One region of the Fictibacillus iocasae genome, then DNA from elsewhere that is predicted to be linked to it. Evidence: riboswitches for the same ligand, from Rfam matches in the RefSeq annotation. Region 1 holds a riboswitch; the other holds the start of a gene.
What was found. Region 1 has a riboswitch for glycine ahead of ACFQPF_RS09810 (amino acid permease). Riboswitches for the same ligand answer to the same signal wherever they lie in the genome.
Positions count from the first base shown of each region.

Region 1 (5,301 bases):
ATTTTCACAACGTTCCTTTCGACAATCGGCGCATGGCAGCTGTTCGTCGAGCCGCTCGTTTTCTTTGGCCGACTGAACGATGTTCGTGAAGAAGGAATGACCGTTGTGCTTTATCTGTACCGCGAGGCGTTCCGCAATAACGCGTTCGGAACCGCATCCGCAACAGCTGTTGTCCTGTTCTTTATCATCATGTTCTTCACCATTATCAATTACTTCATCACTAGCCGAGAGAAGAAAAGGAGCTTTTCCTCATGAAAAAATTAACAGCAACTAAGCTCATTTTATATATTTTCATGGCTGTCGGAGCAATTCTTTCCCTTTTCCCTTTTTATTGGATGTTCGTCATGGCAACGAATTCAAAAGAGGCGATCAACCAGACGCCTCCTGCCTTCGTCCCAGGCGATCAGCTTGTCGTGAACTTCCAGAACGTTCTCGGACAAATCCGGTTCTTCGAGGCATTGGCCAACTCGTTTATCGTGTCCACACTCGTAACGCTCGGCGTACTGTTTCTCTGCTCACTTGCCGGCTTCGCGTTCGCGAAAATGGAGTTTAAAGGCAAGAACATCTTGTTCGTTTCCATCCTCGTTACGATGATGGTGCCAACACAGCTCGGTCTCGTGCCGTCGTACTTTATCATCTCAAAGCTCGAATGGCTGAACAGCATGAAGGCGCTTGTCGTGCCAGGTCTCGTCAACGCATTCGGTATCTTCTGGATGCGTCAGTATATCCGTGATTCCGTTCCAGACGAACTCATTCAAGCGGCAAAGATCGATGGCTGCGGAAACTTCCGCATCTACTGGAACATCGTTGTTCCATCTATCCTGCCGGCGTTCGCCACACTCGGAATCGTAACGTTCATGCAAGTATGGAACGACTTCCTTTGGCCGGTCACTGTATTGCGCGACCCAAGCTTCCAAACGATTCAGGTTGCCATACGCTCACTGAACGACGTATACGTCCGCGATTACGGCATGATCCTATCCGGCACATTCTGGGCCACTGTCCCGCTCGTCGTCGTCTTCTTGATCTTCAATAAGTTCTTCATTTCAGGGCTTACGCAAGGTTCCATTAAATAAAAGAGTAGAAGGAGACCGTGTTTTTGCGGTCTCCTTCTTTCTTTTATGCCCTTAACTTGTCTTAAAAAAATGCGCGCCAAAACAGATGAATTTCCGGCAGTTGCGCGCCGTTCTAGTAAGGATGCACGCGGGTTGGATGAAGATTCGAGCCGTTATTCAGATTCGGAGGTTGCCGAGTCTATGCTTCGTTACCTTATTAGAGCTCTCGCGCCAAACCCGATGTGATGCACGCCATACATAGAAAATGCGAGCGGTTCCGCCGATTTGCGCGCCGTACCAGACCGGATTCGCGCCATTATGGGGTTGCGAGACACTTCTCTTGTAATGCGCGCGGGTTTTTAACAAGTTTCCTTATTTGCGAGCGACTATGATGTGCTTGCGCGCCGACCACCTGCATCCCCCTGTCCAACCCTCAATCCTTTATTATAAGACTCTTCTTTTATACAAAAATAAACAACAAAATAAACCAAAATGGTGTGAGCAATAACGCGGGGCGAGTAGCGTCCGCAATAAGCAGCACGAGCAAAATTAATGCAAACAGCGTCAGCACCGCATAGTTAATGAAAGGCGCAAATGGTGCCTTAAAGGCTGACTGTTTGTGCAAATCATCACGGTTTTTTCGGTATTTAATATGGCTGATCAAGATCACACTCCATACCCAGATAAAGCAGATAGCACTGATGGTCGTCACGATGCTAAAAGCCTGCTGCGGGATGAGCTTACTCAGCAGTGCGCCCACTGAGACAACAACAGCGGAAACATAGAGCGCGTTTCCAGGAACATGATTATTCGTCAGCTTCTTAAACACTTTAGGCGCCTGTTCACTCTTGCTTAACGAAAATAAAATTCGGCTCGTCGAAAATAGCCCGCTGTTGCAAGCAGATGCCGCAGATGTGAGCACGACAAAATTAATGATGCCCGCAGCGAGAGGAATCCCAATCAAACTGAACGTTTTAACGAAAGGACTTTCCGCAGCATTCAATTGTGTCCACGGATTGATGCAGAGCAGGACAACCAATGCGCCGACATAGAAAAAGAGAATTCGGAGTGGAATTTTGTTGATGGCAGACGGGATATTCTTTCTCGGATCAGACGTTTCTGCTGCCGCTACCCCGACCAGTTCCACTCCTACAAACGCAAACACAACCATCTGAAACGACAGCAAAAATCCGGTCACACCATTTGGAAACAGACCGCCATGATCCCACAAGTTGCTCATTGAAACAGTTCCCGCGTCGGTCTTAAACCCCATTACGAGCATAACCACTCCAATCACGATTAACGCAAGAATCGTAATGACCTTGATCAGGGCAAACCAAAATTCCAATTCTCCAAAAAGCTTTACCGTTAAAAGATTGAGCCCTAGTAGCAGCAGCAAGCAGACAATCGCCGGAACCCATTGCGGAATGTGAAACCAATATTGCACATACACACCTACTGCGATCACATCAGCCATAGCGGTCATAATCCAGCAGAACCAATACGTCCACCCTGTCACGAACGCCGCACGCGGTCCGAGATAGTCCTCCGCAATATCCGTGAACGACTGATAGCCCTCTTTCGAAAGCAGCAGCTCACCGAGCGCTCTCATCAGAAAAAACAGCGCGATTCCAACGATTAGATAAGCGAATATAACAGATGGTCCAGCAAGCTGAATGGCTTGACCTGAACCTAAAAACAACCCGGTACCAATCGTCCCGCCAATTGCGATCAACTGCACATGGCGGTTGGCTAAATCTCTCTTTAATTCTTGCTGTGACATGGATGATTCCTCCTTCTGCGATGTAAAAAAATAACGAAAAAAAGAGACTGGAAGAATCTCCAATCTCTTTTACAGTAGAATATTAAAAAGGCCTTTACTGCGCTGCAAAAACAAACACAACAAATTCAGCTTCAATACTCTTCTGTCCTTTTGCCTGAGATGGTGAACCCTTCGGCGCCGCAAATCATGCGGTCTCTCCAGAAGCTGCTCCTGCTGCAGTACGATCCACAGCAATCATAGCTTGCGATATATGAACGTAAGTCGTTCTGATAATGTCCAATACTAGTACGTCCATGCTAGTATGTCAATTGTTCGGAACTGGGAGTTAATGGGTGGTGCATATTTTAATCATTATTAATCACCAGGCAACAACAGGATGATTCAATGAAATCAGATTCTTTTCAACAAGCTGCATAATCGAAAGTGCCGTAAAGTTCTTAGAAACACTTTGAATGCTCATCCATGTATCACCATCAATTGTTGTATTTACTGGTTGTATCTGAGAGTAGCCAAAGCCTTTTGAATAGATCATGTCTGAATCTTTAACAATAGCAACACTCAATCCAACTCCCTGATGGTCATTTATCATTCCATTAATATAATCTGTAATCTCATTCACTTTGTTGTACGTAGATTGTTTCATACTTTTCTCCTTTTAATTACTCTAAGTGTTACAACCTTCAGAATGAGAATCACAGCTTTAACTTCATCCCTTCATGCGTCGCCTGAAATCCCAGCTTCTCATAAAACCGCAGAGCGTCCGGCCTTTTTTTATCAGTCGTCAGTTGCACGAGGTGACAGCCGCGGTCCTTTGCCCGCTGGATTGCCCATGTGATCAGTTCTGTCCCTACACCCTGTCCTCTTACTGAGGCGGCTGTTCGGACTCCCTCAATCGTCGCTCTCCAACCGCCTTGATGGGTGAGGTAAGGTGTGAACGTCACCTGAAATACACCGATGATTCCCTCCCCATCACACGCTACGATTAGCTCGTTATTCGGATCAGAAGAGATTGCCTTAAACGCTTTTACGTAGCTGTCAGGAAGCGGCTGCTCACACCGCTCTCGCTCTCTTCCTAACGCATCATCTGCAAGCATTGCGACAATGGTTTCTATGTCTTCCTCAACAGCTAATCTAAATGTTATTTCACCCTTCAAGCTGACTCGCTCCCATCCTTTTTGGCGCTATTTGATGGCTACATCACCGAGTAATACGTGTTGTAATTCTTGAACACTGCCAGCAATATACGTGGGATTCGCCCCGCTCACCTCTTCTGGCGATCCATATCCATACGTTACGCCTATTGAATCAATACCTGTGTTGTGGGCACCGATAATGTCATGCTTTCTATCGCCTATCATAATAAATTCATCCACCTGGTGAGCGTTGTACTTGTCTAATATGTATTGAATGATTTCCGTTTTTGACGTTCTTGTTCCATCAAGATGACTGCCGACGATTGAATTAAAGTACTGATTAATCTTAAAATATGTCAAAATCTGCTCAGCAAAAACGGTAGGCTTGGATGTAGCCACAACTAACGTACTTCCTTGTTCTTTTAAAGACTGTAACAGCTCGGGAATACCTTGATACATTTCATTTTCATACATACCTTTATCATTAAATCTTTCCCTATACCAGAGAATCGCTGTTTGCGTCGTTTCTTCATCAAATTGATAATGCTCTGCAAACGAAGCTTGCAGCGGAGGTCCAATAAACACATCGAGCTTATCCAGATCCGCTTCAACCATATTCATCTTCTCTAGTGCATATTGAACGGATTTGGTGATACCCACTTTTGGGTCTGAAAGGGTACCGTCTAAATCAAATAATAGAATTTTATATGGATTCAATTTAAATCCACCTTTCTCATGCTTATTGCTTTGAATCCCCATTTTTCTCTACTATACTAGAAATTGACACAATAATTCGAATTTTTCACCAACGTTTGCTATTGTTTGCAGCTAATCTTCTAGTAAAGGAAGGGGAACAATAATGGATAACCACAATCAGCCGGATCAAAAGGAACACACGTCTGCCGGGCAGTGTCCCGTCACGCATCACAAGGATAGTGCGATTACGACATCAAGAGCGCCAGGTCGTACGACGAACAAAGACTGGTGGCCAAATCAGCTGAACTTAAATGTTCTGCGTCAGCACGACAAAAAATCGAATCCAATGGGCGAGGATTTCGACTATCGTGAGGAATTTTCAAAGCTTGATTATGACGCGCTCAAGCAGGATCTTCACACTCTGATGACCGACAGCCAGGAGTGGTGGCCGGCGGATTATGGCCACTATGGTCCTTTCTTCATCCGGATGTCATGGCATGCCGCCGGTACATACCGAACAGCGGACGGTCGCGGCGGCAGCTCGACCGGTGCGCAGCGTTTCGCCCCGCTTAACAGCTGGCCGGATAACGTGAACCTCGATAAGGCGCGCCGCTTGCTATGGCCGATCAAGCAA
Region 1 covers NZ_JBHTCP010000015.1:134,049-139,349, forward strand. The annotation lists gene ACFQPF_RS09800 (carbohydrate ABC transporter permease) at 1-255, shown strand, start outside; gene ACFQPF_RS09805 (carbohydrate ABC transporter permease) at 252-1,076, shown strand; gene ACFQPF_RS09810 (amino acid permease) at 1,516-2,838, opposite strand; glycine riboswitch at 2,971-3,049, opposite strand; gene ACFQPF_RS09815 (serine hydrolase) at 3,197-3,481, opposite strand; gene ACFQPF_RS09820 (GNAT family N-acetyltransferase) at 3,531-3,992, opposite strand; gene ACFQPF_RS09825 (HAD family hydrolase) at 4,020-4,688, opposite strand; gene katG (catalase/peroxidase HPI) at 4,831-5,301, shown strand, end outside.

Region 2 (5,301 bases), on a different contig from region 1:
ATACGGACTTCATCCCTTTTTCCTGCAAAACTTTTTTCGCATAATGCGCTTTTTGGATGTTTTGGTGTGCCACTTCACGGACACCTTGTTTCCCAAGAGCGGTCATCGCGATGGAAGCCGCCAGGGCGTTCAAAGCCTGGTTTGAACAGATGTTGCTTGTTGCTTTGTCGCGGCGGATATGCTGCTCTCGAGCCTGAAGGGTAAGCACGAATCCGCGTTTTCCGTTCTCGTCTACTGTCTGGCCGACAAGCCTTCCAGGGACTTTGCGCATAAGCTTGGAAGTTACCGCGAAGAATCCGCAGTGAGGTCCGCCGAACCCTTGCGCAATGCCAAACGGCTGTGCGTCACCGACAACGATGTCAGCTCCGAATTTCCCAGGAGGTGTGAGCGCGCCGAGCGCAAGCGGGTTGGATGAAACAACAAACATCGCTTTCGTGCTGTGAGTGATTTCTTCGATTTCTTTCAGCGGTTCGATCTGCCCGAAAAAGTTCGGATATTGAACGAGTACGCACGCCGTTTCTTCGTCAACCGCTTCTTTTAACGCTGAGAGTGACGTGAGGCCGTTCTCCATCTCCACTTCGACCACTTCAAAATTTTGTCCGTACGCATATGTTTTCAGCACATCTCGAGATTCAGGATGAACCGTTTTAGAGACAACGATCTTTTTTCTTTTTGTCTGTGCGGCAGACAGAAGAGCTGCTTCAGCAAATGCCGTGCCTCCGTCATACATGGAAGAGTTCGCGACATCCATTCCCGTCAGTTCACAGATCATGCTCTGAAACTCGAAAATCGCCTGCAGCTCTCCTTGTGAAATTTCAGGCTGATATGGCGTATAGGCGGTATAAAACTCTGAACGAAGAAGCATATGATTGACGACAGAAGATGTGTAATGGTCATACACACCTGCTCCGAGGAAAGAAGCATATTCTTTCGTGTTCGTGTTTTTAGCGGCTAGACGGCCCATTTCTTTTAGCAGTTCAGGTTCAGAAAGAGCTTCTTCAATCTGAAGCCTTCCTCTGAATCTCACTTTTTCGGGAATATCACTGAAAAGTTCTTCTGTCGTTTCAATGCCGATTGCCTCAAGCATCTCTTTTTTATCTTGATCTGTCATAGGTAGATAACGAAATGTCATGTTGTTGTCCCCTCCGTTAGCCTTTTTTATAAAACGGCGCTTTCACAACGACCGCCTTTAATGTTTTCTGGCGTATCTGCACGTCCACCTCGGTGCCTAGCTCGGCAAAGTCGGCCTTGATCAAGGCGAGCCCTAGATTTTTTTTGAGCGTCGGTGACTGTGTTCCTGTTGTCACTTCTCCGATTTTTTCGCCATTCTTCAGCACCTCATAGTGCGTACGCGGAATGCCTTTATCGATCATCTCGATGCCGACAAGCTTGCGCGGCGCTCCTTCAGCCTTTTGACGCGCTAGTACATCTTGGCCGATGAACGGAATGTCTTTGTCCGTTTTGACAACAAATCCGATTCCCGCTTCGATCGGGGTAATGTCTTTTGTCAATTCTTGGCCGTACAGCGCGAGGCGCGCCTCGAAACGCAATGTGTCACGCGCTCCGAGACCGCACGGAAGGATGCCTTCAGGTTCGCCAGCTTCAAGGATCTTTTCCCAAAGCTTCGGTGCGTCTTTTTCGTCAAGGTAGATTTCAAACCCGTCTTCGCCAGTATAGCCGGTGCGTGACACGAGCGCCTTCATCCCGTCTAAGTCCACATTTTCTTCAAAACGGAAGAATCCGATCTTAGAAAGGTCGGTATCCGTCAGCTTTTGCAGCACCTTTTCAGACAACGGCCCTTGCAAAGCGAGCTGCCCGACAGCGTTCGATATGTTGGTCAGCTGAACACCGTCTGTCACATGCGAAGTCATCCAGTCAAAATCTTTATCAATGTTGGAAGCATTCACAACCAGCAAGTAATCGTTCTCACGTCTGCGGTAAACGAGCAGGTCGTCCACCGTGCCGCCATCCTCATAGCACATGGCCGTGTACTGCGCTTGTCCGTCGCTAAGCTTCGACACATCGTTTGTCATCATGCGCTGCAGATAAGGCAGTGACTGTTCACCTTTCACTTCGAATTCACCCATGTGAGATACATCGAACAGACCGGCGCGTGTCCGTACTGCTTCATGCTCTTCTTTAATGCTCAAGAATTGGACAGGCAGCTCCCATCCGCCGAAATCAATCACTTTACCGCCATATGACTTATAAAGTTCAAATAATGAAGTACGCTGCAAAACCGTCATTGAATGTTCCTCCCTTTCAATCTAGCGCAAATTTTCTGTACATTCTGGACGTAAAAAGGACAGAGGAATCCCGTATTTCAGGGAAACCTCTGTCCTGCAACCTGTAAGTTTCTCGAAAACTTCCGAGTTTCTTCGTTGGTGGCTCAAAAAGATGAGCACTCTCCAGAGATGCGTCAAACAAGAGTCTTTTTGCCTGAGAGTTTCACTTCCGCTTGCTCCTTCGGCGTCGCTGATAAGGCGATCTCTCCTCTTGCTTTCATTCGCGGGTATGTAATTATCCTCGAACGTCCATACTAGAATTAATTTGGCTGGTACATTATTATCCTATCATTTTTATCTTTTAAAAGGCAATGCCTTTTAGCACCGCTGTTTTTGGCAAGAAGCAAATATTATCGCTGACATTAGGAAAGGAACGGCTGCTCCCTATGAACACACCCATACAGTTTCAAAGAGACTGGCACGATGAATTTTTAAAACGAATAGACGATGATGGCCCGTGGGCGAACTGGGAACTTTACAACCTGGCACTTGAAGCAGAGAGTCATACCTGTTCTCCTGACTTCTTAGGGCTGCAGTCTCCCAACCATTTGCCGCATATGACATTTCTGCCCCATCAGCTGAGTGTTGCCAAAACGGTCATCGAGGAGATGAACGGAAAAGCCATACTGGCAGACGAGGTCGGACTAGGAAAAACGATTGAAGCTGGCCTAATTTTAAAAGAATATATGATTCGGGGACTCGCGAAAAAGGTGCTCATACTTGTTCCGGCCTCTCTCGTCATTCAATGGGAGCAGGAACTGAACCAAAAGTTCTTCATTCCGGCGGTCGCCCAGAGAAAATCGTATGTCTGGGAACAATGCGAGGTTGTCGTATCCAGTATAGACACAGCCAAACGCAGTCCGCACCGTGATATCGTTTTGAATCAGGACTACGACATCGTGGTCATTGATGAAGCGCATAAATTAAAAAATAAAAGAACGAAGAATTACGAGTTCGTTCAGCTGCTAAAAAAGAAGTTTTGTCTGCTGCTTACAGCAACTCCTGTACAAAATCGAGTGGAAGAAATTTTTAACCTCGTCACCCTTTTAAAACCTGGCCATCTCGGAAACCAGGAAAATTTCGACAAAGACTTCCGGAATGACCGGCATTCCTTGAAGAACGAGGATAAGCTGAAACAGCTCGTCAACAAAGTAATGGTCCGCAACCGGCGGGAGGAAACCGGCTTGAAATGGCCTAAACGCATCGTGAAAACGATTCCGATTCAGCTGTCAGAAAGTGAACGCCAGTTATATGACAGCATCAGCGAGCTTAAAAAGGAGCCTTATTTTCAGCGCAGCAAATTTGCCGTGCTGACGCTGCTAAGAGAAGTGTGCAGCTCACGAGAAGCCGCTTTTATCACGCTGCGCAACATGATGCAAAAACTCGGTGAAAATCAATATGCTCAGCAGCTTATCGCTGCACAGATGCAAAAGGTCGAGCTTGTCACTCAAAACTCAAAGGCGATGAAGGCACTTGAATTGATTCAATCTATTGATTCTAAGGTGATCATCTTTACAGAATACCGGGCTACTCAGCTGTATCTGCAATGGTTTCTTCAGAATAACGGCATCTCCTCTGTCCCATTCCGCGGGGGGTTTAAGAGGAGCAAAAAAGACTGGATGACTCACTTGTTTAAAAACCATGCACAAGTATTGATCGCAACAGAAGCCGGCGGTGAAGGGATCAACCTGCAGTTCTGCCAAAATATTATCAACTACGACCTTCCTTGGAACCCGATGCGCATTGAACAAAGGATCGGACGCGTGCACAGGATCGGACAGCAGGGAGATGTCCACATCTACAATTTCGCGACTGAAAACACTATTGAAGAACACATCTTGAACCTTCTGTATAATAAAATCAATCTTTTCGAGAGTGTGATCGGCGAGCTTGATGAAATTCTGACAAAGTTCGAGATTAAAAATATTGAAACGTATATCACTGACATCTTGAATAGCTCAGAAAGCGAAGGAGAGATCAAACTAAAGATGGATAACCTTGCCTCCCTCATCAACCTCGAGGGCGGAATACAGCAGAAGGGATGGGAAGAGCATGCAGCAGCACGAGATACACCGCTTTCTTGAACGGTATTTCACAGCTAACGAATGCGAGATGGTCGAGAGGAATTTCAGCTACATGAAGGTCCAATTAACGATCGACCTCGATAAAGTGCTGATGAACAGGCCCTTTTACTGGCATTATCAAGAAAAGACAGGAGCACCCCCAAATCCGATGGCGCTCACACTCGTCACAGGGCAACAGCAGCCTTCAGACGGAAAGGGAGAGTTCATCCACTTCGGCTCGCCCCGGCTGCATCAGATTTTCTCATCGGCAAAAAAACTAGCATCCTTTATACGAATGTACGAGAATGCCGCTCGCCAAGGTACGAACCACATTCCTCTCAATCCTTGGCTTTGTTTAAACGTGAAGGTCTCCTATCAATGCGACCGAAAAAAAGACAGCATTCTCTCTTACGGCTTGCATCTGATCAACGGAGAAATCCAGAGCCATTTTCACGAAACCCTTTCTCAAAAGCTGCTCACAAAGCGGATACCCGATTTTTGTTATACGCTCAGCCCGCTGATCAAACCGATTTCCGGCATTAAGCGGATCGAAAACATCATAACGGATTACATCGAGCAGGACGATCATAGCTGGGCGATCGATGCAAGAATGCGGTGGAAAGAAGATGAAGATTTGCTAGAAAGCTTTTATGAAGGAGAATTAGATAAACCTGAATCTTATTACGTGGAAAAAGAAGCGTTAAAAACACAGTATGACCCTGTTGTATCGGTCGATATCATTAATGGCGGCCTGTTCTACCTTCAATAATAAAAACCCGGTGAGGTGCCGGGTTTTTATTGTACTCTTTTAAGTAAGTATAAAATTCGACGCAATCAAAGGTTCAGGAATAAAGGATAAGGGCAACTAGGGCTGACTTAAAGGCTTTACGTTAGCCAAGTTTTCTTTACACTTCAAAGATATAACTTTTTTAACTGAGGAGAAATTCGACGCA
Region 2 covers NZ_JBHTCP010000003.1:59,630-64,930, reverse strand. The annotation lists gene gcvPA (aminomethyl-transferring glycine dehydrogenase subunit GcvPA) at 1-1,132, opposite strand, end outside; gene gcvT (glycine cleavage system aminomethyltransferase GcvT) at 1,149-2,246, opposite strand; glycine riboswitch at 2,418-2,506, opposite strand; gene ACFQPF_RS01885 (DEAD/DEAH box helicase) at 2,672-4,369, shown strand; gene ACFQPF_RS01880 (YqhG family protein) at 4,338-5,117, shown strand.
Region 2: another riboswitch for glycine. It lies ahead of gcvT (glycine cleavage system aminomethyltransferase GcvT); the one in region 1 lies ahead of ACFQPF_RS09810 (amino acid permease).